3 regions of the Streptomyces sp. NPDC058620 genome follow, and region 1 is predicted to be linked to each of the others. Evidence: riboswitches for the same ligand, from Rfam matches in the RefSeq annotation. Region 1 holds a riboswitch; each other region holds the start of a gene.
The links. A riboswitch is a leader RNA that binds a small molecule or an ion and turns the genes downstream of it on or off. The one in region 1 is predicted to bind thiamine pyrophosphate.

Region 2: another riboswitch for thiamine pyrophosphate. It lies ahead of thiC (phosphomethylpyrimidine synthase ThiC); the one in region 1 lies ahead of ACFWSK_RS06740 (thiamine ABC transporter substrate binding subunit).
Region 3: another riboswitch for thiamine pyrophosphate. It lies ahead of thiO (glycine oxidase ThiO); the one in region 1 lies ahead of ACFWSK_RS06740 (thiamine ABC transporter substrate binding subunit).

Annotation. Positions count from the first base shown of each region.
Region 1 covers NZ_JBHXQO010000004.1:90,861-101,110, reverse strand. Annotated here, with positions in the region: gene rpsB (30S ribosomal protein S2) at 1-373, shown strand, start outside; gene tsf (translation elongation factor Ts) at 473-1,309, shown strand; gene pyrH (UMP kinase) at 1,469-2,245, shown strand; gene frr (ribosome recycling factor) at 2,364-2,921, shown strand; gene ACFWSK_RS06750 (phosphatidate cytidylyltransferase) at 2,921-4,003, shown strand; gene rlmN (23S rRNA (adenine(2503)-C(2))-methyltransferase RlmN) at 4,108-5,214, shown strand; TPP riboswitch at 5,258-5,374, shown strand; gene ACFWSK_RS06740 (thiamine ABC transporter substrate binding subunit) at 5,458-6,552, shown strand; gene ACFWSK_RS06735 (ABC transporter permease) at 6,609-8,222, shown strand; gene ACFWSK_RS06730 (ABC transporter ATP-binding protein) at 8,225-9,268, shown strand; gene ACFWSK_RS06725 (SRPBCC domain-containing protein) at 9,348-9,800, shown strand; gene ACFWSK_RS06720 (hypothetical protein) at 9,819-10,250, opposite strand, start outside.
Region 2 covers NZ_JBHXQO010000024.1:59,109-69,358, reverse strand. Annotated here, with positions in the region: gene ACFWSK_RS22020 (SsgA family sporulation/cell division regulator) at 1-373, shown strand, start outside; gene ACFWSK_RS22015 (YibE/F family protein) at 388-1,719, opposite strand; TPP riboswitch at 1,791-1,924, shown strand; gene thiC (phosphomethylpyrimidine synthase ThiC) at 1,917-3,719, shown strand; gene ACFWSK_RS22005 (hypothetical protein) at 3,769-4,581, opposite strand; gene ACFWSK_RS22000 (metallophosphoesterase) at 4,764-5,837, opposite strand; gene ACFWSK_RS21995 (LacI family DNA-binding transcriptional regulator) at 5,997-7,118, opposite strand; gene hisC (histidinol-phosphate transaminase) at 7,523-8,602, shown strand; gene ACFWSK_RS21985 (cytochrome ubiquinol oxidase subunit I) at 8,895-10,250, shown strand, end outside.
Region 3 covers NZ_JBHXQO010000042.1:4,041-14,290, reverse strand. Annotated here, with positions in the region: gene ACFWSK_RS28495 (bacterioferritin-associated ferredoxin) at 28-297, shown strand; gene bfr (bacterioferritin) at 364-843, opposite strand; gene ACFWSK_RS28485 (sulfite oxidase-like oxidoreductase) at 998-1,630, shown strand; gene ACFWSK_RS28480 (DUF4396 domain-containing protein) at 1,649-2,224, opposite strand; gene ACFWSK_RS28475 (deoxyribonuclease IV) at 2,293-3,156, opposite strand; gene pknB (Stk1 family PASTA domain-containing Ser/Thr kinase) at 3,163-5,088, opposite strand; gene ACFWSK_RS28465 (thiazole synthase) at 5,188-5,982, opposite strand; gene thiS (sulfur carrier protein ThiS) at 5,987-6,211, opposite strand; gene thiO (glycine oxidase ThiO) at 6,208-7,398, opposite strand; TPP riboswitch at 7,396-7,508, opposite strand; gene ACFWSK_RS28450 (NAD(P)/FAD-dependent oxidoreductase) at 7,639-8,883, shown strand; gene ACFWSK_RS28445 (Rv2175c family DNA-binding protein) at 8,964-9,329, shown strand; gene thiE (thiamine phosphate synthase) at 9,410-10,060, shown strand; gene metF (methylenetetrahydrofolate reductase [NAD(P)H]) at 10,207-10,250, shown strand, end outside.

The sequences.
Region 1 (10,250 bases):
GATCCTCGACACCAACTGCGACCCCGACGAGGTCGACTACAAGATTCCGGGCAACGACGACGCGATCCGCTCCGTCACCCTGCTCACCCGCGTGATCGCCGACGCCGTCGCCGAGGGCCTCATCGCCCGTTCCGGTGCCGCCACCGGTGACTCGAAGCCGGGCGAGAAGGCCGCCGGCGAGCCCCTCGCCGAGTGGGAGCGCGACCTGCTCGAGGGCGACAAGAAGGCCGACGCCGAGGTTCAGACCTCCGCCGAGACCGAGAAGGTCGCCGACGCCGAGGCTCCTGTCGCCGAGGCCGCTGCCGAGGCGCCCGCCGCCGAGGTCCCCGCTGCCGAGGCCGAGGCTCCGGCCGCGGACGCCGAGCAGGCCTGACACCCGTCACGGCTGAAGACGGCGGGGGCCGGTGCCACAGGCACCGCCCCCGCCGTTCACCCGTAGATCTTTCAGACTTCGAGAGAGAAATACAGACTCATGGCGAACTACACCGCCGCGGACGTCAAGAAGCTCCGTGAGCTCACCGGCGCCGGCATGATGGACTGCAAGAAGGCCCTCGACGAGGCCGACGGCAGCGTCGAAGGGGCCGTCGAGGCCCTCCGTATCAAGGGTCAGAAGGGCGTCGCCAAGCGCGAAGGCCGTTCTGCCGAGAACGGCGCCGTCGTCTCCCTCATCTCCGAGGACAAGACCTCCGGCGTCCTGCTCGAGCTGAAGTGCGAGACGGACTTCGTCGCCAAGGGCGAGAAGTTCCAGGCCGTCGCCAACGCGCTGGCCGCGCACGTCGCCGCCACCTCCCCGGCCGACATCGAGACGCTTCTCGCGTCCGAGATCGAGGCCGGCAAGACCGTCCAGGCGTACGTGGACGAGGCCAACGCCAACCTTGGCGAGAAGATCGTCCTGGACCGCTTCGCGCAGTTCACCGGCGGTTACGTGGCTGCGTACATGCACCGCACCATGCCCGACCTCCCGCCGCAGGTCGGCGTGCTCGTCGAGCTGGACAAGGAGAACGCCGAGGTCGCCAAGGACGTCGCGCAGCACATCACTGCCTTCGCCCCGAAGTACCTCAACCGCGACGAGGTCCCGGCCGAGACGGTCGAGAACGAGCGTCGCGTCGCCGAGGCCACCTCTCGCGAGGAGGGCAAGCCCGAGGCCGCCCTTCCGAAGATCGTCGAGGGTCGCGTCAACGGCTTCTTCAAGGACGTCGTCGTCCTGGAGCAGGCGTTCGCCAAGGACCCGAAGAAGTCCGTCCAGAAGATCCTGGACGAGGCCGGTGTCAGCCTGAAGCGCTTCGCGCGCATCAAGGTCGGCATCTGAGTCCGTCCGCGAACAACGGTGGACCCCGATAGGGTCTAGTGCAGTCGACGGCCGCACTCATGCCGGACGACCGCAGATCTGACGAGGAGGCCATTGCCGCTGAGGGACACCAGACCCACCGGCAATGGCCTTCTTCGTATGTGCACGAGGAGAATTTCCATGGACAAGGGCGCGGACGCCACACAGGCCGACCACAAGCGCGACGAGGGCACGATTTCCGGACGCTTCATGCTGAAGCTTTCGGGGGAGGCGTTCGCCGGCGGCGGGGGCCTCGGTGTCGACCCCGATGTCGTGCACACCATCGCCCGCGAAATCGCCGCGGTCGTACGGGACGGCGCGGAGATCGCGGTAGTGATCGGCGGCGGGAACTTCTTCCGTGGTGCCGAGCTCCAGCAGCGTGGCATGGACCGGGCCCGGTCCGACTACATGGGCATGCTCGGCACCGTGATGAACTGCCTCGCACTCCAGGACTTCCTGGAGAAGGAAGGCATCGACTCGCGCGTCCAGACCGCCATCACCATGGGCCAGGTCGCGGAGCCGTACATCCCGCTGCGCGCCGTGCGGCACCTGGAGAAGGGGCGCGTCGTCATCTTCGGCGCGGGCATGGGCATGCCGTACTTCTCCACCGACACCACCGCCGCCCAGCGCGCGCTGGAGATCGACGCCAAGGCCCTGCTGATGGGCAAGAACGGGGTGGACGGGGTCTATGACTCCGACCCGAAGACCAACCCCGGCGCGGTGAAGTTCGACGCCCTGGAGTACAGCGAGGTGCTCGCCCGCGACCTCAAGGTCGCCGACGCCACCGCCATCACGCTCTGCCGTGACAACCAGCTGCCGATCCTCGTCTTCGAGCTGACCGCCGAGGGCAACATCGCCCGCGCGGTCAAGGGTGAGAAGATCGGCACGCTCGTGAGTGACGAGGGCACCAGGGCCTGACGGCCCCCAAGGATGGACAACGCCTGCCGGTCGGACACCGTGCAGGTGAGGACGCGACGCAGGATGATCCGCAGGGCCCGACGATGCCGGGTCCACTCTAGACACGCAGGAGCACGTGGTGATCGAAGAAATCCTCCTCGAGGCCGAGGAGAAGATGGAGAAGGCCGTTGTCGTCGCGAAAGAGGACTTCGCCGCGATCCGCACCGGCCGTGCGCACCCGGCGATGTTCAACAAGATCGTCGCGGACTACTACGGCGCGCTGACCCCGATCAACCAGCTGGCCTCGTTCTCGGTTCCCGAACCGCGGATGGCCGTGGTGACTCCGTTCGACAAGACCGCACTGCGCAACATCGAGCAGGCGATCCGCGACTCGGACCTCGGCGTCAACCCGAGCAACGACGGCAACATCATCCGTGTGACGTTCCCGGAGCTCACGCAGGACCGCCGCAAGGAGTACATCAAGGTCGCCAAGACCAAGGCCGAGGACTCCAAGATCTCGATCCGCTCCATCCGCCGCAAGGCCAAGGAGACGCTCGACAAGCTCGTCAAGGACAAGGAGTCCGGCGAGGACGAGGTGCGCCGCGCGGAGAAGGAGCTCGACGACACCACCGCGAAGTACGTCGCCCAGGTGGACGAGCTGCTCAAGCACAAGGAAGCCGAGCTGCTCGAAGTCTGATGAACGACTCTTCCTGGGGTGCCCGGCAGGGAGCCGGTTACTGGGGCGCGCCCCACATGGGAGCCGCTCCGGCGGGTCCTGCATACGATGTGCATGACGCCCAGCAGACTCGGCCCATGCCCATCGTGCCGGACGTTCCCGACGCAGGTAGAGACGCTGACAACCGCGACGACCGGGACAGGGAAGCCGCGCGCGTCAGCGGCCCCCTGTTCCGTGACGAGATGCCGCAGGAGCCCATGTCCACCCCGCCGCAGCCCCCGCCGAAGAAGCGTGCCGGGCGTGATCTCCGCGCCGCCATAGGGGTGGGCGTGGCGCTCGGTGCCGTCATCGTCGCCTCGCTCTTCGTCGTGAAGGCCGCCTTCATCGGCGTGATCGTGGCCGCGGTCGTGGTCGGTCTGTGGGAGCTCACCTCCCGCCTGGAGGAGCGCAAGGGCATCAAGGCGCCCCTCGTGCCGCTCGCGGTCGGTGGCGCGGCGATGGTCGTCGCCGGGTACGTGCGCGGGGCGGAGGGCGCCTGGGTCGCCATGGCGCTCACGGCGCTCGCCGTCCTGGTCTGGCGGATGACCGAACCGCCCGAGGGGTATCTCAAGGACGTCACGGCCGGCGTGTTCGCCGCCTTCTACGTGCCGTTCCTGGCCACGTTCGTGGCGATGCTGCTCGCCGCCGACGACGGCCCCCAGCGCGTCCTGACGTTCCTGCTGCTGACCGTGGTCAGCGACACGGGGGCGTACGCGGTCGGCTGGCGCTTCGGCAAGCACAAGCTCGCACCGCGCATCAGCCCCGGCAAGACCCGCGAGGGTCTGCTCGGGGCCGTGAGTTTCGCCATGGCCGCAGGCGCGCTGTGCATGGAGTTCCTGATCGCCGGCGGCGCCTGGTGGCAGGGCCTGCTGCTGGGTCTCGCGGTCGCCGCCAGTGCCACCCTCGGTGACCTGGGCGAATCCATGATCAAGCGCGATCTGGGGATCAAGGACATGGGCACGCTGCTGCCCGGCCACGGCGGGATCATGGACCGGCTGGACTCGCTGCTGCCGACCGCGCCCGTGGTCTGGCTGCTGCTGGTGATTTTCGTCGGATCGGGCTGACACACCGCGCCCGCACACCGTCTGACCTGCAAAGTTGTGAGCGAGGGCCCGTTGTCCACAGGACGGCGGGCCCTTACTCGTCTGTCTGCGACACTGGAAGAACCATGCCAAAGCCCGGAGAACTCACTTTTGTCGCGCCCCGCGGAGCCAAGAAGCCGCCGCGGCATCTCGCCGACCTCACGCCCGACGAGCGCAAGGAAGCAGTCGCCGCGATCGGCGAGAAGCCGTTCCGCGCCAAGCAGCTGTCGCAGCACTACTTCGCGCGGTACGCGCACGACCCGTCGGAGTGGACCAACATTCCGGCCGCGTCGCGCGAGGGCCTCGCCGAGGCGCTGTTCCCCGACCTGATGTCCGTGGTGCGGCACATCAGCTGCGACGACGACACCACCCGTAAGACGCTCTGGAAGCTGCATGACGGGACGCTCGTGGAGTCCGTCCTCATGCGTTACCCGGAGCGGGTGACCATGTGCATCTCCTCGCAGGCGGGCTGCGGGATGAACTGCCCGTTCTGTGCCACGGGGCAGGCCGGGCTCGACCGCAATCTGTCGACCGCCGAGATCGTGCACCAGATCGTGGACGGCATGCGGGCACTGCGTGACGGCGACGTTCCTGGCGGGCCGGCGCGGCTCTCCAACATCGTCTTCATGGGCATGGGCGAGCCCCTCGCCAACTACAAGCGCGTCGTCGGCGCGATCCGCCGGCTGACCGATCCCGAGCCCGACGGGCTGGGTCTCTCGCAGCGCGGGATCACCGTCTCCACAGTGGGCCTGGTGCCCGCGATGCTGCGCTTCGCCGACGAGGGCTTCAAGTGCCGTCTCGCCGTCTCGCTGCACGCTCCGGACGACGAGCTGCGTGACACGCTCGTCCCCGTGAACACGCGCTGGAAGGTGCGGGAGGTGCTGGACGCCGCCTGGGAGTACGAGGCGAAGTCCGGCCGTCGCATCTCCATCGAGTACGCGCTGATCCGCGACATCAACGACCAGGCGTGGCGGGGTGACCGGCTCGGCCGGCTGCTCAAGGGCAAGCGGGTGCACGTCAACCTGATCCCGCTGAACCCGACGCCGGGTTCCAAGTGGACCGCCTCGCGGCCCGAGGACGAGAAGGCGTTCGTCGAGGCCATCGCGGCCCACGGCGTGCCCGTCACGGTCCGGGACACCCGCGGCCAGGAGATCGACGGGGCCTGCGGACAGCTGGCGGCCTCCGAGCGCTGAAGCGGAAGGGGCCCGGTGTAGCCTGGGCGCCACATTCAACTTCATATTCCGACAGGGGAGCGCCACAGCGCTGAGAGTGCGGCACCGAGGACAGGCTGGCCGCAGACCCTCTGAACCTCGCCCGGGTCATTCCGGGTAGGAAGTTCGGACCTTACTCAAGCTGTTGCGCCCTGCCCGCTTCCCGATGATCACTGGGAAGCGGGCAGGGCCGCGTCTCTTCCTGGTCACTTCCAGGAGGATCACATGAGCACCACCACGAAGATCACCGTGACCGCGGTCGCCGCCGCGCTCGGTGTCACGGCTCTCGCGGGCTGCGGAAGTTCCGACGACGCCTCCGAGGGGGCGAAGGGCTCCGGCTCCAAGACCGTGACGCTGGTCAGCCACGACTCCTTCAACGCCTCGAAGGACGTACTGAAGGCGTTCACCGAGGAGACCGGCTACACCGTCAAGGTCCTGAAGAGCGGTGACGCCGGTGCCGCGCTCAACCAGGAGATCCTGACCAAGGGCTCCCCGCGCGGTGATGTGTTCTTCGGCGTCGACAACACGCTGCTCTCCCGCGCCCTCGACAACGGCCTGTTCACGCCGTACGAGGCCAAGGGCCTCGACCGGGTGGCGGACGACGTGCGGCTCGACGCGGACAAGCACCGGGTCACGCCGGTCGACACCGGGGACATCTGCGTCAACTACGACAAGAAGTACTTCGCCGACAAGAAGCTCGCGCCGCCGCGGTCCTTCGACGACCTGCTGAAGCCCGCGTACAAGAACCTGCTCGTCACCGAGAACGCCGCCACCTCGTCGCCCGGCCTGGGCTTCCTCCTCGGTACCGTCGCCGCCTACGGCGAGGACGGCTACGAGGACTACTGGAAGAAGCTGAAGGACAACGGCGTCAAGGTCGTCGACGGCTGGGAGCAGGCGTACAACGACGAGTTCTCCGGCTCCGCGGGCGGCAGGAAGGCCAAGGCCGACCGGCCCCTCGTCGTCTCCTACGCCTCCAGCCCGCCCGTCGAGGTGCTGTACGCCGAGCCGCGGCCGGCCGAGGCCCCGACCGGCGTCGCCACCGGGACCTGCTTCCGGCAGATCGAGTTCGCGGGCCTGCTGGACGGCGCGAAGAACGAGGCGGGCGGCAAGGCCCTGCTGGACTTCCTGATCGGTCAGAAGTTCCAGGAGGACATGCCGCTGAACATGTTCGTGAACCCGGTCGTGAGCGACGCGAAGCTGCCGGAGCTCTTCACCGAGTTCGGCGCGAAGGTCGACGAGCCGACGACCGTGGCCCCGGAGAAGATCGCCGAGAACCGTGAGCAGTGGGTCCGGTCGTGGTCCTCGCTCGTGGTGAAGTAGCCGGCCGCTCCGTGCGCAAGGGGCAGGTACGCGGAAGCGCGGTGCGGCTCGGCCTGATGGCCGTGCCCGTCGCGTTCTTCGCGCTGTTCTTCGCCTACCCCGTCGCCGCGATCGTCGGCCGCGGGCTGAAGGACGCGGGCCGGTGGCAGTTCGGCCGGATCGGTGAGGTGCTGGGCCGGCCCGAGATCCTCGACGTCCTGTGGTTCACCACCTGGCAGGCACTCGCCTCCACCGCGCTCACCCTGATCCTCGCGCTGCCCGGCGCCTATGTGTTCGCCCGTTTCGACTTCCCCGGCAAACAGTTGCTGCGGGCCGTGGTCACGGTGCCGTTCGTGCTGCCGACCGTGGTCGTCGGGACGGCGTTCCTGGCGCTGCTCGGCCGCGGCGGTTTCCTCGACGAGCTGTGGGGTGTGCGGCTCGACACCACCGTGTGGGCGATCCTGCTCGCGCACGTCTTCTTCAACTACGCCGTGGTCGTACGGACCGTCGGCGGCCTGTGGGCGCAGCTCGACCCACGGCAGGAGGAGGCCGCCAGGGTCCTCGGGGCCGGACGGTACGCGGCCTGGCGGCGGGTCACCCTGCCCGCGCTGGCGCCCGCCGTGGCCGCTGCGGCGCTGATGGTCTTCCTCTTCACGTTCACCTCCTTCGGCGTCGTGCAGATCCTTGGCGGCCCGGCCTTCTCCACGCTCGAGGTGGAGATCTACCGGCAGACCGCCCAGCTCCTCGATCTGCCGACGGCCGCCGTACTGACCCTCGTGCAGTTCGCCGCGGTCGGTGCGATCCTCGCCGTGCACGCCTGGACCGTACGGCGGCGCGAGACCGCTCTGAAGCTGGTCGATCCGGAACAGACCGCCCGCAGGCCGCGTGGCGCCGGGCAGTGGGCGCTGCTCGGCGGGGTGCTGCTGACCGTCCTGCTGCTGATCCTGCTGCCGCTCGGTGTGCTGGTCGAGCGCTCCTTCGACGGGCCGGGCGGTTACGGGTTCGGCTTCTACGGCGCGCTGCAGTCCGCCGACGCGAGCGGCTCCACGTTCCTCGTTCCGCCGCTCGAAGCCGTCTGGAACTCGCTCCGATACGCGCTCGTCGCGACCCTCATCGCACTTGTCGTCGGCGGGCTGGCCGCGGCGGCGCTCACCAGGCGGGCGGGTCGGCTGGTGCGCGGGTTCGACGCGCTGCTGATGCTGCCGCTCGGGGTGTCCGCCGTGACGGTCGGCTTCGGCTTCCTGATCACGCTCGACAAGCCGCCGCTCGATCTGCGGACCTCCTGGATCCTGGTCCCGCTCGCGCAGGCGCTGGTGGGCGTCCCCTTCGTCGTACGGACCATGCTGCCGGTCCTGCGTGCGGTGGACGGGCGGCTCCGGGAGGCGGCGGCGGTGCTCGGGGCCTCGCCGCTGCGGGCCTGGCGCGAGGTCGACCTGCCGCTCGTGCGCAGGGCGCTGCTGGTCGCGGCGGGCTTCGCGTTCGCCGTGTCGCTCGGCGAGTTCGGCGCGACCGTGTTCATCGCGCGCCCCGACAATCCGACGCTGCCGGTCGCGGTCGCCCGGCTGCTGGGGCGGTCCGGGGAGCTCAACTACGGGCAGGCGATGGCGCTCAGCACGATTCTGATGCTCGTCTGCGCGGTCTCGCTGCTGCTGCTGGAACGTATCCGCACCGACCGATCCGGGGAGTTCTGACGATGCTGACACTGGAATCGGCCACGGTCCGCTTCGGGAAGCGGAAGGCGCTCGACGCGGTGGACCTGGAGGTCGCCGACCACGAGATCGTCTGTGTGCTCGGGCCGAGCGGCAGCGGCAAGTCGACGCTGTTGCGGGTGGTCGCCGGGCTCCAGCCCATGGACGGCGGCCGGGTGCTGCTGGGCGGCGCCGACCAGGCCGGGGTGCCGGTGCACCGGCGGGGTCTCGGCCTGATGTTCCAGGACCACCAGCTGTTCCCGCACCGCGATGTCGGCGCCAATGTCGCGTTCGGGCTGCGGATGCACGGTGCCGGGCGGGCGGAGCGGGAACGCGGAGTCGCCGAGCTGCTCGACCTGGTCGGGCTGCCGGGCGCCGGGCGCCGGGCCGTCGCCACACTGTCGGGCGGGGAGCAGCAGCGCGTCGCGCTCGCCCGTGCGCTCGCCCCCAGCCCGAAACTGCTGATGCTGGACGAGCCCCTGGGACAGCTGGACCGGAGCCTGCGCGAACGTCTGGTCGTCGAGCTCCGTACGCTCTTCGGCCGCCTGGGCACCACGGTCCTGGCCGTCACGCACGACCAGGGCGAGGCGTTCGCGCTCGCCGACCGGGTGGTCGTGATGCGCGACGGGCGGATCGCCCAGACGGGAACCCCGCTGGAGGTCTGGCAGCGGCCCGCCTCCGCGTTCGTCGCCCGCTTCCTCGGCTTCGACAACGTGGTGGACGCCGAGGTGACCGGCACGGTGGCGGACACGGTCTGGGGCAAGGTGGCCGTGCCCGAAGGGGAGTGGCAGGGTCCGTGCGAGCTGCTGGTGCGGCCGGCCGGGGTGCGGATCGGTGCTCCGGAGGAGGGCCTGCGCTGCACGGTGGGAGTGCGTACGTTCCGGGGGCACCACGTCTCCGTACTGCTGCACCCCGAGCGCGGGCCCGCGCTGGAGGCGGAGTGTGCGCTGCGGGACACCCCGGAGGAAGGCGCAGTGGCCGGGGTGACCTTCGAGGTGGCCGAGACGGTGGTCCTGGCACCGGCTGTCCGGGGGCAGTCCGGGGAGTGACCGGCTGGCGGCACCCTCCGGAGCCTGGTCCCCTGGAATCTGGCAGCACCGCCCGGGGGCCCAGGAAAGGACCACGACCATGAACGGGTCAGTACGCGAGGGGATCGACCTCACCCGTGTCTTCGACGCCCCACGGGAGCGGGTGTTCGAGGCGTGGACGACGCCGGAACGCTTCGCGGCCTGGTACGGAGGCCACGCCGACGTACCGCTCGACCGGGTGTCGATGGATGTCAGGCCGGGCGGGGAATGGAGCCTGGTCCTCGTCGTGCCGGGCACCGAGATGCCCTTTCACGGGGTGTACCGCGAGGTGGTCGAACCGGAGCGGCTGGTCTTCACGCTGAAGGACGCGAGTGCGGCCGACGAGTCCGAGGGCGAGATCGTCACCGCCACGTTCACAGGTCGCGGGCGCACCACCGAGATGACGTTCCGGCAGCGCGGTGGGAACCTCACCCCCGAGCAGTACGCGGCGGCGGAGGACGGCTGGGAGGCGTTCTTCGACACGCTCGCCACGGTCCTCGCGGACACCGCCTAGACCGGCTGTGCGGACCCGTCAGGCGGTCAGGGGCAGTGCGGCCAGTTGCGCCACTGCCCAGGTCAGCGGGGCGAACACGGCGAGCAGCGCGCCGGCGCGCAGGGCGGTGGCGCTGCGCAGGGCCGAAGCCGGGGCGCCCATCCTGAGCAGGGCGTCGGCGGTCTGGACGCGGGCCTGCTTCGCCTCCAGCGCGGAGGTCAGCAGCGTCGCGGTCGTGCAGCCCAGGACGAGTACCGCACCCAGAGCGGTGAGGGGACCGAAGGGGCGGGGCCCCGTCCCGTACAGCGCGGCGGCCGCGAGCACTCCGGACAGCACCGCGCAGACGACCCCGATCGGGCGGCCGATCCTGCGCGCCTCGTCCATCAGGACCCGGCCCGCCAGCAGGCGTACGGCTCCCGGGCGCGCGGTCTGGAGCAGTTGTCCGCAGAGGTAGGTGAGGCCGGGGCCCGC
Region 2 (10,250 bases), on a different contig from region 1:
TATTCCGGTGGAGCTCCGATACGAGGTTGCTGATCCTTATGCGATCCGAATGACCTTCCACCTGCCGGGCGACGCCCCTGTCACCTGGGCTTTTGGCCGTGAGTTGCTACTCGACGGTCTCAACAGCCCCAGCGGTGACGGGGATGTGCACATCGGGCCTACCGAGCCCGAAGGGCTTTCCGATGTACACATCCGGCTCCAGGTGGGAGAGGACCGTGCGCTCTTCCGGGCCGGCACGGCGCCTCTTGTGGCGTTCCTCGACCGGACGGACAAACTGGTCCCGCTGGGTCAGGAGCACACGCTGAGTGACTTCGAGGGCAACCTCGAAGAGGCGCTGGGCCGGATTCTCGCCGAGGAACAGAACGCCGGCTGAGGGGGCGCCCGTCGCTACGCCTTGCGACGACGGCCCCTCCCTGTCCGTGCGGGTGCAGGAGCTCCGCCTTCCGCGCCGAGCCCTGTGCGGTCCGCGGAGACCACCAGCGCCGCGAGTGCCGTGGTCACCGGCACCGAGGCGACCAGTCCGATCGAACCGATGAGTGTCCGGAAGATCTCCACCGCCACCAGTTCGCTGTTGGCCACCGTCCCCATGCTGCTCTGGGCGATCGAGAAGAGCAGCAGCAGGGGCAGCGCGGCCCCCGCGTAGGCGAGCACGAGGGTGTTGACGACCGAGGCGATGTGATCGCGGCCGATCCTGATCCCCGCCTTGTAGAGCTTCCGTGCCCCCATCGTCGGGTCCGCCTGGTGCAGTTCCCAGACCGCCGACGTCTGGGTGACGGTCACGTCGTCGAGTACGCCGAGCGAACCGATGATGACGCCGGCCAGCAGCAGACCGCTCATATCGATGTCCGGAAACAGGCCGTGGATGAGGCCGGTGTTGTCGTCGGTGTTGCCGGTGAGACTCGCCCAGCCGATGAAGAGCGAGCCGAGCAGGCCGATCAGCAGCAGCGAGATGAGTGTGCCGATGACGGCCACGGACGTACGGGCCGTCAGGCCGTGGCACATGTAGAGCGCCGCCAGCATGATGGCGCTCGCCCCGATCACCGCCACGACCAGGGGATTCGAGCCCTGAAGGATGGCAGGCAGGATGAACAGGGTGAGCACGGCGAACGACACGGCGAGCGCGATCAGCGCCATCACGCCGCGCAGCCTGCCCACCGCGACCACGACCAGCGCGAAGATCGCGGCCAGCAGCGCCATCGGGAACTTCCGGTTCACATCGGTCACCGAGTACTGGAGGTCACGGGGCGCGTCGGGCGCGTACGCCACGACCACGCCCTGACCCTCGTGCAGCTGCCTCGGGGCGTCCGGCTGGACGATCTCGGCGAAGGTCCGGCCCTTGTCCTTGCCGCTCGTCACCTCGATCGTGGCCTTCTTGCAGTCCCCCGTCTGCGCGTTGACCGCCTCGCGTCCCGAGGGTGTCGAGGTGTCACCGGTCGCCGGCACCTGCGCGGCGTTGACGTCCGCGCAGTCCACCGTGTCGACCCGGACCACCTTGCCGGACTGGGTCTGCCGGTCGAAACCGACACCTGTGCGTTCGTGGGCGGGGGCGCCACCGGGCCAGAACGCCACGAGGCCGACAAGGACCGCGGTGGCGAACGGAATCAGCACGGCCGCGATGACCTTGCGCAGATGCTTGGAGACGGGGGCGGCAGGGCCGTGGCTGTGCGAATGGCTGTGCGGGGGGCCCTGCGGTTCGGGATCGCTTTGGGAGGAGGTCACCGGGCGATCATCGCAAGAACGGGAGGGGCCCTCTATTCAGCACGCCATGAAGGACGCTAGCGTGGTGGCACCTTTGCACACGCGGGAGCTCGGAGCACCGGGCTGAGAGGGCGCTGACCTCCGTACACCGGTACGGAACAGGCTGCGCCGACCGCCGAACCTGTTACCGGGTAATGCCGGCGTAGGGAGTAGGTCTCATGACCACAGCGGACGCACGCACGCCTGCCTCGGAGCAGAACGCGCAGAACGCGCAGGAAGCACCGAATAACGAGGCCGGAAAGTCCATCGGCTGGCACAAGGGATACGTCCAGGGCTCGCGCCCGGACCTCCGGGTGCCGGTTCGTCAGGTGCACCTCACCAACGGCAAGGACGTGACGCTGTACGACACGTCGGGGCCGTACACCGATCCCACCATCGACACCGACGTCCGGCGCGGCCTCGTGCCGCTGCGGGAGAACTGGATCATCGCCCGCGGAGACACCGAGGAGTACGCCGGACGTCCCGGCCGCCCCGAGGACGACGGCCTGAAGCACACATCGCCCCGCGGCGGACTGCGCAACCTCGACGCGGTCTTCCCCGGCCGGCCGCGGCAGCCGCGCCGCAGCCGCGACGGACGGCCCGTCACCCAGCTCGCGTACGCCCGGCGCGGCGACATCACCCCGGAGATGGAGTACGTCGCGATCCGGGAGAACGTCGAGCCCGAGGTCGTACGCGAGGAGATCGCCGCGGGCCGGGCCGTCATGCCGGTCAACGTCAATCACCCGGAGATCGAGCCGATGATCATCGGCAAGCGGTTCCTGGTGAAGGTCAACGCGAACATCGGCAACTCCGCGGTCACCTCCTCCATCGAGGAGGAGGTGGACAAGATGACCTGGGCGACCAAGTGGGGCGCCGACACGGTCATGGACCTGTCCACCGGCCGCAATATCCACACCACCCGTGAATGGGTGCTGCGCAACTCCCCCGTACCGATCGGCACCGTGCCGCTCTACCAGGCCCTCGAAAAGGTCGACGGCAGGGCCGAGGAGCTGACGTGGGAGATCTACAAGGACACCGTCATCGAGCAGGCCGAGCAGGGCGTCGACTACATGACGGTGCATGCCGGCGTGCGCCTGCCCTACGTGCCGATGACCGCGCGCCGTAAGACCGGCATCGTCTCGCGCGGCGGCTCGATCATGGCGGCCTGGTGCCTCGCGCACCACAAGGAGTCGTTCCTGTACGAGAACTTCGAGGAGCTCTGCGAGATCCTCGCGACGTACGACGTGACGTACTCGCTGGGCGACGGACTGCGCCCCGGTTCGATCGCCGACGCCAACGACGAGGCGCAGTTCGCCGAACTGCGCACGCTGGGCGAGCTGAACACGGTCGCCAAACGATTCGGCGTCCAGACGATGATCGAGGGCCCGGGCCACGTCCCGATGCACAAGATCAAGGAGAACATCGACCTCCAGCAGGAGATCTGCGAGGAGGCGCCGTTCTACACGCTCGGCCCGCTGACCACGGACGTCGCCCCGGCGTACGACCACATCACCTCGGGGATCGGCGCCGCCATGATCGCCTGGTGGGGTACGGCGATGCTCTGCTACGTCACGCCCAAGGAGCACCTGGGCCTGCCCAACCGGGACGACGTGAAGACCGGGGTCATCACGTACAAGATCGCGGCCCATGCGGCGGACCTCGCCAAGGGGCACCCGGGGGCGCAGGACTGGGACGACGCGTTGTCGGACGCGCGGTTCGAGTTCCGCTGGGAGGACCAGTTCAACCTGGCGCTCGACCCGGTCACGGCACGGGAGTTCCACGACGAGACGCTGCCGGCCGAGCCGGCGAAGACGGCCCACTTCTGCTCGATGTGCGGCCCGAAGTTCTGCTCCATGAAGATCTCGCAGGACATCCGGCGTGAGCACGGGGGCTCGCAGGCGGAGATCGAGGTCGGCATGGCGGAGAAGTCGAAGGAGTTCGCGGCGGCCGGCAACCGGGTCTATCTGCCGATCGCCGACTGAGCGGACGGGCGGCCGCTACGCCGTGGTGCGGGTGTCCCCGGCGTAGCGGTCACTCGGGCTGGTGCTCGGGTCCGCCGAAGTCCGGACTGGTGAAGTCGGGGCTCGTGAAGGTCGGGCGCGGTCCGGCCGACGGGCCGTCGGCCGGGCCGGAGAAGTCCGGTCTGCTGTAGCCGATCTTCGGGATGCGGTTCGGGGAGCGGTGCGGCGTCCGGGAGGCGGGTCCTGCCGTCGGGTCGGCGAGTGCGTCCCGCAGGAAAGGCAGGATGCCGCGCTCCAGCAGGGCATGGCGCCACGCCTCCCTGGCGCGCGCCACGTCCTCCGGCAACTCCTCCTCCGGGTCCTCGGCAGGCAGCGAGGTGGCGCCGTTGCGCAGGGCCGTGGTGAGCAGTCCGACGGCGGCGACCAGGGTGGCCGCCGCGGCGACCGCGCCGAAGAACCAGCCCGCGGTGACCATCGTGGCCGCGAAAGCGAGGTCCGGGCCGAGCGCCTGGAGCAGATAGCCGACGAGCAGGAAGATCAGGGCTGCGGTACCGGCGAGGACGGGAGCCAGGGCGGTGACCACGGCGCCTGCACCGGCGCCCGCGCCCTTCGTCTCGTCCGGGGCGGGCCCGAGGGCCGGATCACCGGCGGGACCGCGCAGTTCGTCGCGCGCCTTCACGTAGTGCTCGTACTCGGTGGCGGCGGCCGCGGTGATGAGAGCCGTGGCGTTCAGCGCCATGGTGCGTAGCTGTTCCGGATTGAGCCGGTCACCGACTCCGTCCAGAGCCGGGTGTTCATGAGCATGACGCAGTGCGTCATCGAGAATCCGCTCGTACTCGGGGCGGTCCTCGGCCAGCAGGTGCGGAGCGCTTTTCATGTGCATCCCCCGATGCTCCGTAGGGCCTGACTGACCGCGTGGACCGGGCAATCGGGCGGAAACGGAGGAGAGCCTGCGACTGATACGCCGATGGTAGAGCGCCCACGGCACGGGGTGACAGGGGGTTTCCGTAAATAGGCCCGGTGGTCGGCATGGTCAGGTCGAGGATGCGTCTTCCCCGGCCTGCTTCATTCATGCAGGGGGAGTTGGACCACCAGTAGCTTTCCGGCCATGGTCACGCCGCCGTCCATGGCGATGGCGAGCCCGTCCGCGTACACGTGCGGGCCGTCCACGACGGGGCGCGTGCTGTCCTCGCCGTCCTCCGAGCCGACCTCGCCGAGCAGGTACGGAATGGGGCTGTGACCATGCACGACGCGCTGCCCGCCGTACGTCGCCATCAAGGCGCGCACGGCCTCGGCGCCCCCCTCGTCCCGGAAGGCGAACCGCTTGGTCAGCTTGCGGAAGACGTCCCAGCACTCATCGGCGTCGTTACGCGTAAGGATGGCGTGCACCGTGTCGTTGACGTCCTCGATGGTGGAGCCGTAGTCGAGGTACGCCGTCGTGTCGGAGTGCATCAGCAGATGCCCGTCCTCCTCGACGACCGCGTCGAGCCGGGACATCCACTGGAGGTGGACGTCCTGGAGCCGGTCCATATCGGTCTTCTGGCCGCCGTTGAGCAGCCAGGCCGCCTGGAAGGTCGCGGTGCCCGCACCGGAGTTCACCGGGGTGTCGCCGAACCGCTTGGCGCCGATGAGCAGCAGTTCGTGATTGCCCATCAGGGCCTTGCAGTACCCGCCGGCCGCTGCGGCCTCGGCGGAGAGCCGCATCACGAGGTCGATGACGCCGATGCCGTCCGGGCCGCGGTCCGTGAAGTCGCCGAGGAACCAGAGCCGGGCGTTGCCCGCCGCCCAGGCGCCGTCGGCGTCGATGAGGCCCCGCTCGGCGAGGGCGGCCAGGAGCTCGTCCAGATAGCCGTGGACGTCGCCGACGACGTAGAGCGGACCGCGCCCCGGGTCGGCGGCCGGCCGCTGCTCGGGGACGGGGTGCACCTCGACGGTGTCCTCGCGCCTGATCACCGGCAGATCGCGCTCGGTGGGCGTGTAGCCCTCCGGCGGCTCGTGGTCCATCGCCACGCTGCCGGGGTGCGGCGAGCGCGCGGGCACGGGCGTCTGCGCATACGGCGGTACGCGAAAGTCACGCAACGTCGCCGTCCGCACCACGGGTTCCTGACCGGCCCCCTGAGTCATCGACCCCTCCACCACCGTCGCGCCGCCGTACACCCGACGGGCCCTGCCTGGTAGAGGTGGTCCGCGGTGTCGTGCGCCCATCATAGGAATGCGGATCGTGCTGTGTGACGCACCAGGGGTGGTGAATCCGCGCGCACGTACGGTTCACCGGTCAATTGGTCCGGATTGTTGCGGTCAGTCCCCGGCCGGGGAGCGCGGAGCACTGACCGTGGTGCGCGGCGGGCGGCGCTGTGACGAGGTCCGGACGATGAGCTCGGTCGGTATCACCTGTTCGAGCGGACCGTCGTGTTCGACGCCCTCGATGGCGTCGATGAGGAGCTGGACGACTGCTGTGCCGATTCTGCGCGGCTTGAGGGAGAGCGTGGTGATGGGCGGTTCGGTGCTCGCGTAGACCGTGGACTCGCTGCAGCACACCAGTAGCAGGTCCTCCGGGACGCGCAGACCGTACCGGCGGGCGGCCGCCAGCAGATCCGTCCCGTTGGGGTCGAAGAGTCCGTACACGGCGTCGGGCCGGTCGGGGCGGGCCAGGAGGCGGTCGGCCGCCACCGCGCCCGCACACGGGTCGTGGGCCGGATAGGACTCGTACACCGGGTCCTGGCCCACGCGCTCGCACCAGTGGAGGTAGGCGGTGGTGGAGAGCCGGGTGTACGTGTCGGTGGTGGTGCCGGTCAGCAGGCCGATGCGGCGGGCTCCGGCGGCGGCGAGGTGGTCGAGGAGGTCGAGGACGGCGGCCCGGTGGTCGTTGTCGACCCAGGCGGTGACCGGGAGCGACCCGGCCGGGCGGCCGTCCGAGACGACCGGCACGCCCTGGCGCACGAGTTCGGTGACGACCGGGTCCTGGTCGGAGGGGTCGATGACGACGGTGCCGTCCAGTGCGACGTTCGACCAGACGTCGACGGTGCTGTGGCGGGAGGTGGCGGGGAGGATGACGAGGGCGTAGCCGCGGGCGAGCGCCGCGGACGTGGCGGCTCTGGCCATCTCCGCGAAGTACGCGAATTCGGTGAAGGTGAAAGGTTCATCCCCGTACGTGGTCACGGTCAGGCCGATGAGACCCGACTTGCCCGTACGGAGGGTTCGGGCCGCCGCGGACGGGCGATAGCCCAGACGCTCGGCGACCTCGCGGACATGTCGGCGGGTGGCGTCCGGGAGCCTGCCCTTGCCGTTGAGCGCGTCGGAGACGGTCGTGATGGAGACCCCGGCCGCGGCGGCTACATCCCGGATACCCGCCCGTCCTTGCCGGCCGTTGCGCCGGGGCGTCTCTGTCCGGCTCACCTGGTGCTTCCCTGCTGCTGTCATGGCGAGCCGATAGTAGGGCTCGGACGGGTAGTTGGGCCGGTCGCATATTCACCCGTTGACAGGCACGTTTCTGCATGATCGTTTGATGCTAAATGCCTTGGAAAACACGGGAGTTGGCAGGCTGGGCATCAGTGTGTCATGTGCCGAAGTCGATGGGCCTGCTGAATGGCCGATGTCTCGAAGAGGTCTCAACTCACCTCTTCGAGGGATGCGCGCCACGGAGTGAGCCACCGGCGCGCGGCGGGATGGGAAACGCTCCCCCTCGGCTGGGCGGACGCGTGAGGGACCATTCCGTGCGCTTCCCGGCACAGGGGACGAATCCCGGCTCCGGCCATTCGCAGCGGAGCCGAATCCTCATAAGGTGAGCAGTATTGATGTGCACGGATGGTCGAGGAGGACCTGCGGTGAGCGATACGAGCCCCAAGCTGCGCGCCGAGCTGGACGGCGTGCCCGCCTATGTGCCGGGCAAGCCGGCGGCGGCCGGCGGACCGGTCGCCTTCAAGCTTTCCTCCAACGAGAACCCGTTTCCGCCGCTGCCCGGGGTGATGGAGTCCGCGCTCGCCGCCGCCGCGAACTTCAACCGCTACCCGGACATGGCTTGTACCGGTCTGATGAACGAGCTGGCCGACCGATTCGGTGTTCCTCTCTCGCACCTGGCCACCGGAACCGGCTCGGTCGGCGTGGCGCAGCAGCTGCTCCAGGCCACCTCCGGCCCCGGGGACGAGGTCATCTACGCCTGGCGCTCCTTCGAGGCGTACCCGATCATCACGCAGGTCAGCGGAGCGACCTCGGTGAAGGTGCCGCTGACCGGCGGTGATGTGCACGATCTGGACGCGATGGCGGACGCGATCACCGACCGGACGCGCCTGATCTTCGTCTGCAATCCGAACAACCCGACGGGCACGGTGGTCCGCAGGGCCGAGCTCGAGCGGTTCCTGGACCGGGTGCCGAGCGATGTGCTGGTGGTGCTCGATGAGGCGTACAAGGAGTTCATCCGGGACGTCGAGGTGCCGGACGGCATCGAGATCTACCGGGACCGGCCCAATGTCGCGGTGCTGAGGACCTTCTCCAAGGCGTACGGCCTGGCCGGGCTGCGGGTCGGGTTCGCGGTGGCCCACGAGCCGGTCGCGGCGGCGCTGCGGAAGACGGCCGTCCCCTTCGGGGTCAGCCAGCTCGCCCAGGACGCGGCCGTCGCCTCGCTCCGTGCGGAGGACGAGCTGATGGGCCGGGTCGGCACGCTGGTCTGTGAGCGCAACCGGGTCCAGGAGGAGCTGGTGCGGCAGGGCTGGACCGTTCCGGAGTCCCAGGCCAACTTCGTCTGGCTGCGGCTCGGGGACCGTACGGTCGACTTCGCTGCCGCGTGCGCGCGGGCCGGTGTGGTGGTCCGGCCGTTCGCGGGTGAGGGAGTGCGGGTCACGATCGGGGAGTCCGAGGCCAATGACGTGTTCCTCAAGGTGACGGAGTCGTACCGCCAGGAATGGTGAGCCGCGGGCGCGGCCGCTGCGGAGCCTTCCGGCCGTAGCCGCTCCGTTCTGTGCGTGCCGGTGGCCCCGGACCTCGATGGCGAGGTCCGGGGCCCTTGTGCTGTGCGGTGCCGGGGGCCGGCTGCCCGGATGGCCGGGAAGGACCCCCCGATCGAACGTTCCGAAAGCGTGTGCGCCATAATGCTTGTGAATGTGAACGCGTTCACAAGCGTGTCCCGGTTCCTCCCTTGATCAGAGGGATAAGTGGGGCAAAGCACCCCTGTGAACACGGCCCCGTAAGGAGAACGACGACGTGGACCTAGCTCTGGCGCCGGAAACCCTGGCGCGATGGCAATTCGGCATAACGACCGTCTACCACTTCCTGTTCGTCCCTCTGACGATCTCCCTCGCCGCGCTCACCGCCGGCCTGCAGACCGCCTGGGTGCGGACCGGCAACGAGAAGTACCTCAGAGCCACGAAGTTCTGGGGGAAGCTCTTCCTGATCAACATCGCCATGGGTGTCGTCACCGGCATCGTCCAGGAGTTCCAGTTCGGCATGAACTGGTCCGACTACTCCCGCTTCGTCGGCGACGTCTTCGGTGCCCCGCTCGCCTTCGAGGCGCTGATCGCGTTCTTCTTCGAGTCCACCTTCATCGGGCTGTGGATCTTCGGCTGGGACAAGCTGCCGAAGAAGATCCACCTCGCCTGCATGTGGATGGTCTCCCTCGGCACCATCCTCTCCGCGTACTTCATCCTGGCGGCCAACTCCTGGATGCAGCATCCGGTCGGCTACCGCATCAACGAGGAACGCGGCCGGGCCGAGCTCACCGATTTCTGGAGTGTGCTCACCCAGAACACCGCGCTCACGCAGTTCTTCCACACCATCACGGCCGCCTTCCTCGTCGGCGGCGCGTTCATGGTGGGCATCGCCGCCTTCCACCTGGCCCGCAAGAAGCACATCCCCGTCATGCGGACGTCCCTGCGGCTCGGGCTCGTCACCGTCGTGATCGCCGGCATGCTGACCGCCGTCAGCGGTGACCGGCTGGGCAAGGTGATGTTCAAGCAGCAGCCGATGAAGATGGCCGCCGCCGAGGCGCTGTGGGACGGGCAGAACGCCGCGCCCTTCTCGATCTTCGCGTACGGAGATGTCAGCGAGGGCCACAACTCGGTGGAGATCTCGATCCCCGGAGTGCTGTCCTTCCTCGCCGACGACACCTTCGACTCGTACGTCCCCGGCATCAACGACATCAACAAGGCCGAGCAGGAGAAGTACGGCCCCGGCGACTACCGGCCCAACATTCCGGTCGCCTTCTGGAGCTTCCGCTGGATGATCGGCTTCGGCATGGCGTCCTTCGGCCTCGGTCTGCTCGGACTGTGGCTGACCCGGAGGAAGTTCATGCTGCCGGCGGCGATGCGGACCGGTGAGGACGAGGTGCCCCACCTGGTCCTGTTCAGGAACAAGGCGCTGAGTCCGAAGCTCACCAAGCTCTACTGGCTCGTCGCCCTGTGGACCCTGCTCTTCCCGCTGATCGCCAACTCCTGGGGCTGGATCTTCACCGAGATGGGGCGTCAGCCCTGGGTCGTCTACGGCGTGCTCCAGACCCGTGACGCGGTCTCCCCCGGTACCTCGCAGGGCGAGGTCATTCTCTCGATGACCGTCTTCACCCTG
Region 3 (10,250 bases), on a different contig from region 1:
GATCGACCCCGGCGGGAGGTGAACCGCGTGTACGTCTGCTCGTGTTTCGGAGTCACGGAACAGCAGGTCAAGCAGCATGCGGACGCCGGTGCCTGTACGCCCCGGCAGATAGCATCCGCCTGCAAGGCCGGCACGGACTGCGGTGGCTGCGTCCGGAGGATTCAGGCGCTGCTGGGGCGCGGTGACTGCCCGCGCCGCGAGCTGCTCGACCAGAAGCAGGAGCCGGTGGCCGGTTCCGTCGGTGCGGCGGCCGGCGTCACCGCTTCGCCGGACATCCGGCTCTCCGACGCGGCCTGAATCCGTCCGGTTTCTGGGTCACCGAGCCCCCGAGCCCCCGAGTTCCCACGTTCTTGAGCCCTCGGCTCAGCTGTCCGGCTGCTCGATCAGCTGCGCGATGTAGAGCGGCTCGCCGAGCTTCTCGACCAGTTCCAGCTGGGTGTCGAGGTAGTCGATGTGGTGCTCTTCGTCCGCCAGGATCGACTCAAAGATATTTGCGGACGTGATGTCGCCCTTGTTGCGCATCAGCTCGATGCCCCGCTTGAGACGGTCGATCGCCTCCACCTCGACCTGTCGGTCGGCCTGGAACATCTCGGTGACCGTCTGGCCGACCCGTACATGGAAAAGCCGCTGGTAATTGGGCAGGCCGTCGAGAAACAGAATGCGGTCGGTCAGGATCTCGGCGTGCTTCATCTCGTCGAACGACTCGGCCCTGGTGTACTTGGCGAGCTTCGTCCAGCCGAAGTTGTCCTGCATCTTTGCATGCAGGAAATACTGGTTGATGGCAGTCAGTTCGGCGGTCAGCTGTTCGTTCAGGAACTCGAGGACCTCGGGGTCGCCCTGCATCGCAGAGGCTCCTTCCAACCGGTGTACTGGGCAAGTTGGCCGCATCCTCGCATTGCGCCTGCCGGTCGTCCAGTAAGTGCACGCTTAGTACGAGTTGCCCGAATCGGGTCTGCCCTGGTCATGACCACCCCTGGCTGTCTGTCACCATGGAGGCATGGGTCAGCCGGAAAGCCGGGAATACAGCGAATCAGGGCAGTCCGAGCTTCCGCCGGGGCAGCGTCTGCAGCGCGGCTGGCCGGTCACCCACTACGGGCCCGTACCCAAGTTCAAGCCCGACCGCTGGGAGTTCCGGGTCTTCGGGGCCACGGCGGACGGCGACAAACGCTGCTGGAATCACCAGGAGTTCACGGCGCTGCCGTTCTCCTCGGTCGTCGCCGATCTGCACTGCGTGACGAAATTCAGCATGGTCGGCGCCGAATGGGGCGGAGTTCTCGCCCGTACCCTCGTGGATCTCGCACCGCCCGCACCCAATGTCACCCATGTGATGGTGTGGGCCGAGTACGGATTCAGCTCGAATCTCCGCCTGGACGACTTCGTCGCGGACCGGACCGTATTCGCCACCCACAAGGACGGCGACCTGCTCACCGCCGAACACGGCTTTCCGGTGCGGCTGGTGGTGCCGCATCTCTACGCCTGGAAGGGCCCCAAGTGGGTCCGTGGTATCGAGTACATGACCGCCGACCGCCGCGGTTTCTGGGAAGAGCGTGGCTATCACAACATCGGCGACCCGTGGAGCGAGCAGCGCTACTCCTACCAGGAAGAGCCCGGGGACGGCCCCGAGCTCTGATCCGGGAGGCTCCGCGCCTCAGTGGTGGTACTGGTGGACCACGGCGTGGCCCCTGCCGCGGCCGATCATCCACTTGTTGAACGGCACCGTGACGACGAAGGCGGCCGCCAGTGCGATCGCCAGGACGATCCAGAACATCGCATCGGCCACATGCGCGTCCATGGCCCCCGGCCACAGGGCGAGCACACCGTTGTCGATCAGTTCCATCACGGCGATCGAGAGGGTGTCGGCCGCCAGGGCGACCCGGATCGCCGTGCGGAAGTCCACGCCGGCCTTGAGGACGCCGCGCAGGGTCAGCGCGTAACCGAAGAAGAACGCCAGGGTGATCGCGAGCACCATCGTCGGCACGTTGCCCCAGCCGAGCGCGGTGCCGATCACCATGCCGAGGACCTCGCCGATGGCGCAGCCGGTGAGGCAGTGCAGCGTGGCCTTGGCGGCCACGGCCCAGCCGGCCTTGCCGGGCGCGGAGCCCGAGGGCGCGGGCCCGCCGTGTCCCGCGTGGCCGCCGTGTCCTGCGTGGGCCTCTTGCCCCGCGTGCGCCTGGTGGGCGTGTCCGGCGTGCGGGTCGTGCCGGGTGTCGTGGTCGTGCCGCATGGTTTTCCCCAAAGCCGGACAGCGGTTCCTGTCGACAACAGAAACCGTATACCCCCTAGGGGTACTTATCAAGGGTGTGCGGGATCTCGCAGCTCCTTCAGTCGTGCAACGTCCGCGGCATGCCCAGCCTTGCCACCGGGCGTCTCGATGACCAGCGGTACGCCGTCGGTCGCCGGGTGCGAGAACAGCTCACGGAACGGCTCCGCACCGATGTGCCCCGCGCCGATGTTCTCGTGCCGGTCCTTGTGCGCCCCCACCACGTCCTTGGAGTCATTGGCGTGGATCAGCTTCAGCCGGCCCTCGCCGACGGTGTCCACCAGCAGATCGAGGGTCTGACGCATGCCCGCGGGGCCGGTCAGGTCGTGCCCCGCCGCGTAGATGTGGCAGGTGTCCAGGCAGATGCCCAGCTTGGGATGGGAGTCCAGTGCCTCGAAGTACGGACCGAAGTCCCAGGTCCGCGAGCAGAGCGAGAAGCCCTGCCCCGCGGTCGACTCCAGCAGCAGACACGGGTCGTCGTCGTGCGTCAGCTCGTCGAGCAGCGGCCTCATGTGCCTGCGCACCTGCGCGAGGGCCTCCGCGGGGGGCCGTCCGCCGGTCGCCGAACCCGTATGCACCACGACGCCCAGCGCGCCGATCGCCCTGGCCCTGCGCAGGGAGTGGCGCAGCGACTCCACCGACCGCTCGACCGTGGCCTCGGTGTGCGAGCCGAAATTGATCAGATACGGGGCGTGGACGTACGCCGGGATCGACCCTGCCTCGCACTCCGCGCGGAACAGATCGTCCTGCGCCGGATTCCCGGGCGGCGTCGCCCAGCCGCGCGGATTGGCGACGAAGACCTGCACGGCCTCCGCGCTCAGCTCACGCGCGTAGTCGAGACCGACCTTGGCGAGTCCGCCCGCCACCGGGACATGGGCGCCTACCGGGTTTCGCATGTGGATCTACAGTCCCTTGGTCCTGATCGTGATCGTGGAGCCCTCGGCGGCCTGTTCGCCACCGTCGACGGACTGCTTCTCGATGGTGTCGCCGAAGGACAGGAAGGGCCGGTCGACCTCGACCTCGAACCCCGCCTCTTCCAGTGTGCTCCTGGCCTCGTCCACGTCCTTGCCCGTGACGTCCGGGACGTCGAGCATCCGAGGCCCCTTGGAGACCGTGAGCTCCACGGAGTCGCCTTCGGCCGCCACGGCGCCCTCCGCGGGTGACTGCTCGGCGATATCGCCCGCGACCTCGGCGGAGCTCACCCGGCCGGGCCGGACCTCGGCCTTCAGGCCCTCCTCCTCCAGCGCGAGGGTGGCGTCCTCGACGGAGAGACCGGTGACGTCCGGGACGTCGATCGGGCTGCCCTTGCTGACCACCAGCGCGACGGCGGATCCGGAGTGGCGCTCGGTGCCGGCCCCGGGGTCCGTACGGACCACATCGCCCCGCGCCACGTCCTCGCTGAACTCCCGGGTCACCCTCCCGGGGACCAGACCCGCTTCCTTCAGGTCGCGCCTGGCTTCGGCGAGAGCGACGCCCTGGACATCGGGCACGTCCACCATCTCCGGGCCCCGGGAGACGACGAGCCGCACGGAGTCGTTGCCCCGGATGCGTTCGCCGGAACCCGGATCGCTGCTCACCACCGTGCCACGGGCGGCGGTGTCGCTGTACGCGCGGTCGATCCGCTGCACATCGAGACCGGCGTCATCGAGCCGCTGCTCGGCGGTCTGCTGGCTCTGGCCCAGCAGCGAGGGGACCCGGGTGAACTGCCCGGAGTTGATGTACCAGACACCCGCGCCGACGCCCAGCACCAGCAGGAGGGCGGCGAGCGCGGCGGCTATGCCGCGCCGGGGGTTCCCGCCGAAGGGGACGCGTCGGCCGGGTCCGGTCCGCCGGGGCGGCAGGGACGGCGGCATCTCCAGCCGGCTCGTGTGGTGGGTGGTGCCCTGGCCGGGCGGAAGCACCCGCGGGATCACGCTCGTACGGTCGTCGGCGGCGTCGTGCTCCTCGCCGCGGGCCCGCGGGGGCTTCGCGTCGAGCTGCTCGTCGGTGAGGGCGGCCCTGCACTCCCGTGCCAGGGCCAGCAGGACCACCGCGTCCTGCGGACGCACCTCGGCGTTACGGGCGGTGGCGCTCGCCACCAGAGCGTCCAGCTCCACCGGGAGCCCCGGGACGGCCGCGGACGGCGCCGGGACGTCCTCGTTGAGGTGCTGGTAGATGACCTGGGCGGCGGTGTCCCCGGTGTGGGGCTTGCCACCGGTCAGCATTTCGTAGAGGACGACCCCGCACGCGTACACATCGGCCCGCGTATCGGCGGTGCCGTGTTCGATCTGCTCGGGTGCGAGATACGACACGGTGCCCAGGAGCGAGCCGGTGGTCTCGGTGACGGTACCCACGGCCCGTACGAGCCCGAAGTCGGCGACCTTCACCCTGCCGTCGTCCCCTATCAGGACGTTCTCCGGCTTCATGTCGCGGTGCACGAAGCCCGCGCGGTGCGCGGCGCCGAGGGCGGCCAGTACCGGTTCCATGATGTCCAGAGCGGCCCGGGGCTGCAGGGCACCGCGCTCGCGCAGGACGTCACGGAGCGTGCACCCCGCGACGTACTCCATCGCCAGATAGACGTACGCCCCCTGGGCGCCCTGGTCGAAGACCGCGACGACATTGGGGTGCGCGAGCCTGGCCACGGACTTGGCCTCGCGGATGAAGCGCTCGACGAACGAGGCGTCGGTCGCCAGTGCCGGGTGCATCACCTTGAGCGCGAGCACCCGGTCGAGCCGGGTGTCCATGGCCCGGTAGACCGTGGCCATACCGCCGACGGCGATCCGCGCGTCGACGCGATAGCGGCCGTCGAGCAGCTGCCCGATCATGGGGTCCTGGAGGGTCGTATCCACGCATCGAGTCTACGAGCCGGCGCCGACACGGCCGACGGTCCGGGCAGCTCCGGGGGCTACTGCAGCCGAGCCGTGACAGGGACACGCTCCGGCCGTGTCCTAGAACGCCGGACGCTCCGGGTCCAGTACGGCACGGCCCTCGCCCGGGGACGACGCCTCGGCGAAGTGGCGGCGTGGAATCCGGCCGGCCCGGAACGCCAGGCGCCCGCCCTCCACCGCATGCCTCATCGCGCCCGCCATCAGCTCCGGCTCCTGGGCCCGGGTCACCGCCGACGCCAGCATCACCGCCGAACAGCCCAGCTCCATCGCGAGCGCCGCGTCCGAAGCGGTCCCGGCGCCGGCGTCCAGGATCACCGGTACCCCGGCCCGCTCGACGATCAGCTGGAAGTTGTGCGGGTTGCGGATGCCGAGGCCGGAACCGATGGGGGAGCCGAGCGGCATGATCGCCGCGCACCCCACGTCCTCCAGCTTCCGGGCCAGCACCGGATCGTCGTTGGTGTACGGAAGGACCGTGAACCCGTCGTCCACGAGGATCTCGGCGGCGTCCAGCAGCTCGATCGGGTCGGGCAGCAGCGTGCGCTCGTCCGCCACGACCTCCAGCTTGACCCAGTCGGTCCCCAGCGCCTCCCTGGCCAGCCGGGCGGTGAGTACGGCCTCGCCTGCGGTGAAGCAGCCCGCCGTGTTCGGCAGGACGCGGATGGAGAGCCGTTCCAGGACGGAGAGGACCGAGCCCTGCACGGTCGGGTCCAGCCGGCGCATCGCCACGGTCGTCAGCTCGGTGCCGGAGGCGAGCAGGGAGCGCTCCAGGACCTCCAGGCTCGGAGCGCCGCCCGTACCCATGATCAGCCGGGAGGAGAAGGGCGTACCGCCCAGGGTGAAGAGATCGTCGGACATCGGGTCAGCCTCCCTGGACCGCGGTGAGGACCTCGACACGGTCTCCGTCGGCGAGCGCGGTGGAGGACCACTGGCTGCGCGGGACCACGGTCTCGTTGACGGCTGCGGCCACGCCGGAGTGCGAGGCGGTGAGCGTCGCCACGAGAGTGTCGAGCGGGGTGTCGAGGGGAACGCTTCGGCGTTCCCCGTTCACGGAGATCAGAACGGGGCCGGACAGATGCTCGGTCATGCGGGCTGCTCCTGAGGCACGGGGGTGGCTGAGGGCGAGGGGGTGAAACGGCTCGGTGTGAAGGCGCGGCCCACGTCCGGCAGCTCGCCGGTGGTCAGCACGTGTGCCATCACCTCGCCGGTGACCGGGGTCAGCAGTACCCCGTTGCGGTGGTGTCCGGTGGCGAGATGGAGGCCGGGCAGGGCCGTCGGGCCCAGCAGCGGGGCGTTGTCGGGGGAGGCCGGGCGCAGGCCCGCCCGGGTCTCGGTGAGCGGCAGCTCGGTGATGCCGGGCACCAGTTCGTGCGCGTCGCGCAGCAGCTCGTAGACCCCGCCTGCCGTGACGGTGGTGTCCCAGCCCAGCTCCTCGCTGGTGGCGCCGACGACCAGCTCGCCGTTCTCCCGGGGCACCAGGTAGAGGTGGCTGCCGCGGACGACGGCGCGCACCGTCCGGCTGAGGAAGGGGGCGTACGCGGGTGGCACGGTCAGCCGCAGGACCTGGCCCTTGACCGGGCGGACCGGCGGCACGACCTCCTCGGGCAGCCCCGCGAGCCGGCCGCTGAGACTTCCCGCGGCGAGGACGACCTGGTCGGCGCGGAGCTCGGTCCCTCCCGCGAGTACGGCTCCGGCGGCGCGGTCGTGCGTGACCGTCAGCCGCTGCGTCCAGGCCCGGTGGAAGACCACCCCGGCGCGTTCGCAGGCGGTCAGCAGCGCAGCGGCCAGCCGCCGGGGGTCGACCTGGTGGTCGCCGTCGACGCGCAGCCCACCGCGTACGCCCGGGGCCAGCATCGGCTCCAGACGGCGGCACTCGCGCCCGGTGAGCCACTCGGACTCCAGCCCCGAACGCTGCTGCAGCGCGTGCAGTTCGCGCAGATGGGCCCGGTCGTCGGAGTCCAGCGCCACGGCCAGGGTGCCGCAGGCGCGGAAGCCGATCTCCTGACCGCTCGCCTCCTCCAGCTCAGCCGCGAACGCGGGATAGCGGGCGGCGGACGCGACGTTGAGGCCGAGCAGGGTCTGCTCGCCGTAGTGGAGTTCGGTGACGGCGGCGAGCATCCCGGCCGCCACTCCGGCGGCCCCGCCGCCCGGCCCGGGGTCGGCCACCGCCGTACGCAGGCCGCGCTGCGCCGCCCGCCAGGCGGTCACCAGCCCGATGATGCCGCCCCCGATGACGAGGACGTCGCATCCGTTTCCGCTCCTTGGAACACGCATGGGCTTCCAGCCCCTCCCTTCGCCGGCATGACCCGGATCAGGTTCGTACGGTCGGAGGCCGCCCAGCCTCCCTCTCAGCCCGGTGCGTCCGGGCTCCCGCGAGTCTTTTACGTTGGCCACCCTAAACCCCGTCACCCGTGGTCAGTAAGACCCACTCAAGGACCTGCTCGGGCCGTCGCGGCCCGGCCGTCGTGAGGGAGCCACCTTCCTGACGAACCGTCAGGTGCTTAAGGTGGACGGGTGAGTGAGCAGACGGAACAGCAGACAGCGGGACGCCTGACCCGGCACGTCGTGGTCGTCGGAGCGGGCATGGCCGGGGTACAGACCGCCGTGGCCCTGCGCGAACAGGGCTTCACCGGCCCCGTCACGCTGATCGGCGCCGAACCGCATCAGCCGTACGACCGGCCGCCGCTCTCCAAGGCGGTCCTGCTCGGCAAGGCCGAGGACTCCGCCTTCGACATCGACTTCGAGGCAGTCGGCATCACCCTGCGCCTCGGGCTCGACGTGACGGGGCTGCGGCCCGGGGCGCACGAACTGGACACCGTGGACGGCCCCGTCCCGTACGACACCCTGGTCGTCGCCACCGGAGCGGAACCGATCGTGCTGCCCGGGTCCGAGGGCGTCCCGGGCGTCCACCTCCTGCGCACCCTCGACGACGCCGCGCGGCTGAAGCCCGTCCTGGAGCGGCAGCACGACATCGTGGTCGTCGGGGCGGGCTGGATCGGCGCGGAGTTCGCCACCGCCGCCCGCGCCGCGGGCTGCGCGGTCACCGTCGTCGAGGCGGCCGAGCGCCCCCTCGCGGGCGCCCTGCCCGCCGAGGTCGCCGCCCCCATGGCCCACTGGTACGCGCAGAGCGGCGCCGAACTCCTCACCGGCGCCCGGGTGGCCCGGATCGAACCCGGCGCCGTCGTCCTGGCGGACGGCCGGGTGATTCAGGCCGGGGCGGTGGTCGTGGGCATCGGCGCCCGGCCCGCCACCGGCTGGCTGGCCGGCTCCGGCATCGCACTCGGCCCGGACGGCTCGGTCACCGCGGACAGCGCGCTGCGCAGCTCACTGCCCGATGTGTACGCCGTCGGGGACTGCGCCTCCTTCCCCTCCGCCCGCTACGGCGAGCGTCTGCTCGTCCACCACTGGGACAACGCGCTCCAGGGCCCGCGGACCGTCGCCGCCGCCATCGTCACCACCGACGGTGACGGGCAGCCGCAGCCGTACGACCCGGTGCCCTACTTCTGGTCCGAGCAGTTCGACCGGTTCGTGCAGTACGCGGGCCACCACGCCGGTGCGGACACCCTGCTGTGGCGCGGCGACCCTGCGGAAGCCGCCTGGTCGGTGTGCTGGCTGCGCGAAGAAGTGCTGGTCGCGGTGCTCGCCGTCGGCCGCCCGCGCGACCTGGCGCAGGGGCGCAAACTCATCGAGTCGGGCGCCCGCGTCGACCCGGAGCGGGCCGCCGACCCCTCCGTGCCCCTGAAGGCGGCGACGCTCTGACCCGCTCCGATGCCACCTCGTGACCCCCTTACGGTCGGCCCGGCTACCGACTGTCGGTCCGGGATGGCACGCTTGTCCCTGTGACCGAGATTGACGCAAAGATCGATGCTCTCGTCCCTGCCTGGCTCTACCTCCCCGACATCGCGGAAATGCTCGATATCGAGGTGACGCGCGTGCGGCAGCTGGTCAGGGATGGCCAGCTCATCGCCGTACGACGCGGCGAGAACCGGGCGCTCCAGGTACCTGCCGCCTTCATCGACGGCGACAAGGTGGTCAAGGGCCTCCCGGGGCTCCTGACGGTCCTGAGGGACGACGGCTACAACGACGGAGAGATGCTGGAGTGGCTCTTCACTCCCGACCCGACCCTGCCCGGTACCCCCGCGCAGGCGTTGAGTGAGAATCGCGGTACGGAGGTGAAGCGCCGCGCCCAGGCGCTCGCCGTCTGACCGAGACAACCGCACACGGAGTGCGGGCCGAGCCCCACGGCCCGGCCCGCACCCCGCCGTACCGACGGGGGAACCTCACCATGTCCACGCCTCGCGCGCAGCTGTCCGACGCCCGGCTCTATCTGTGCACGGACGCACGCAGGCGGCAGGGTGACCTCCCCGCGTTCCTGGACGCCGTCCTCAGCTCCGGTGTGGACATAGTCCAACTGCGCGACAAGGGCATGGAGGCCGCGGAGGAGCTCGACCACCTCGCGGTGTTCGCCGACGCCTGCAAGCGCCACGGCAAGCTCCTCGCGGTGAACGACCGCGCCGATGTCGCCCACGCCATCGGCTCCCACGTACTGCACCTCGGGCAGGGTGACCTGCCGGTGCCCGCCGCCCGCGCCGTCATCGGCCAGGACGTGGTCATCGGCCGTTCCACCCACGCCGAGTCCGAGGTCGACGCCGCGGTCGCCGAGCCCGGCGTGGACTACTTCTGCACCGGCCCCTGCTGGCCCACCCCGACCAAGCCCGGCCGCTACGCGCCCGGCCTCGGGCTCGTCCGGTACGCAGCCTCGCTCGACCAGCCGCGCCCCTGGTTCGCCATCGGCGGGATCGACGCGGGCAATCTGGACGAGGTGCTGGACGCCGGCGCCCGCCGCGTCGTCGTCGTACGGGCGATCACCGAGGCCGACGATCCGGCCGCCGCTGCCGCCCACCTCGCCGAGCGCGTCAGGGCACGTACCGCCTGAGCAGGGCGTAGTCCGGGTCGCCGTCCGGAGCGTTGGCCGCGCTGCTGTCCGGGTTGGTGTCCGAAGGGTGGACAACAACCCTGCCAATTCGGGCAAATTGCACTGATCTGGTTGGGGTACCGCCCGGCCCTGGTTAACCTCCCAGTATGGCCCTTGGCACACCTTCCACCAGGACGGATCACGCGCGCAC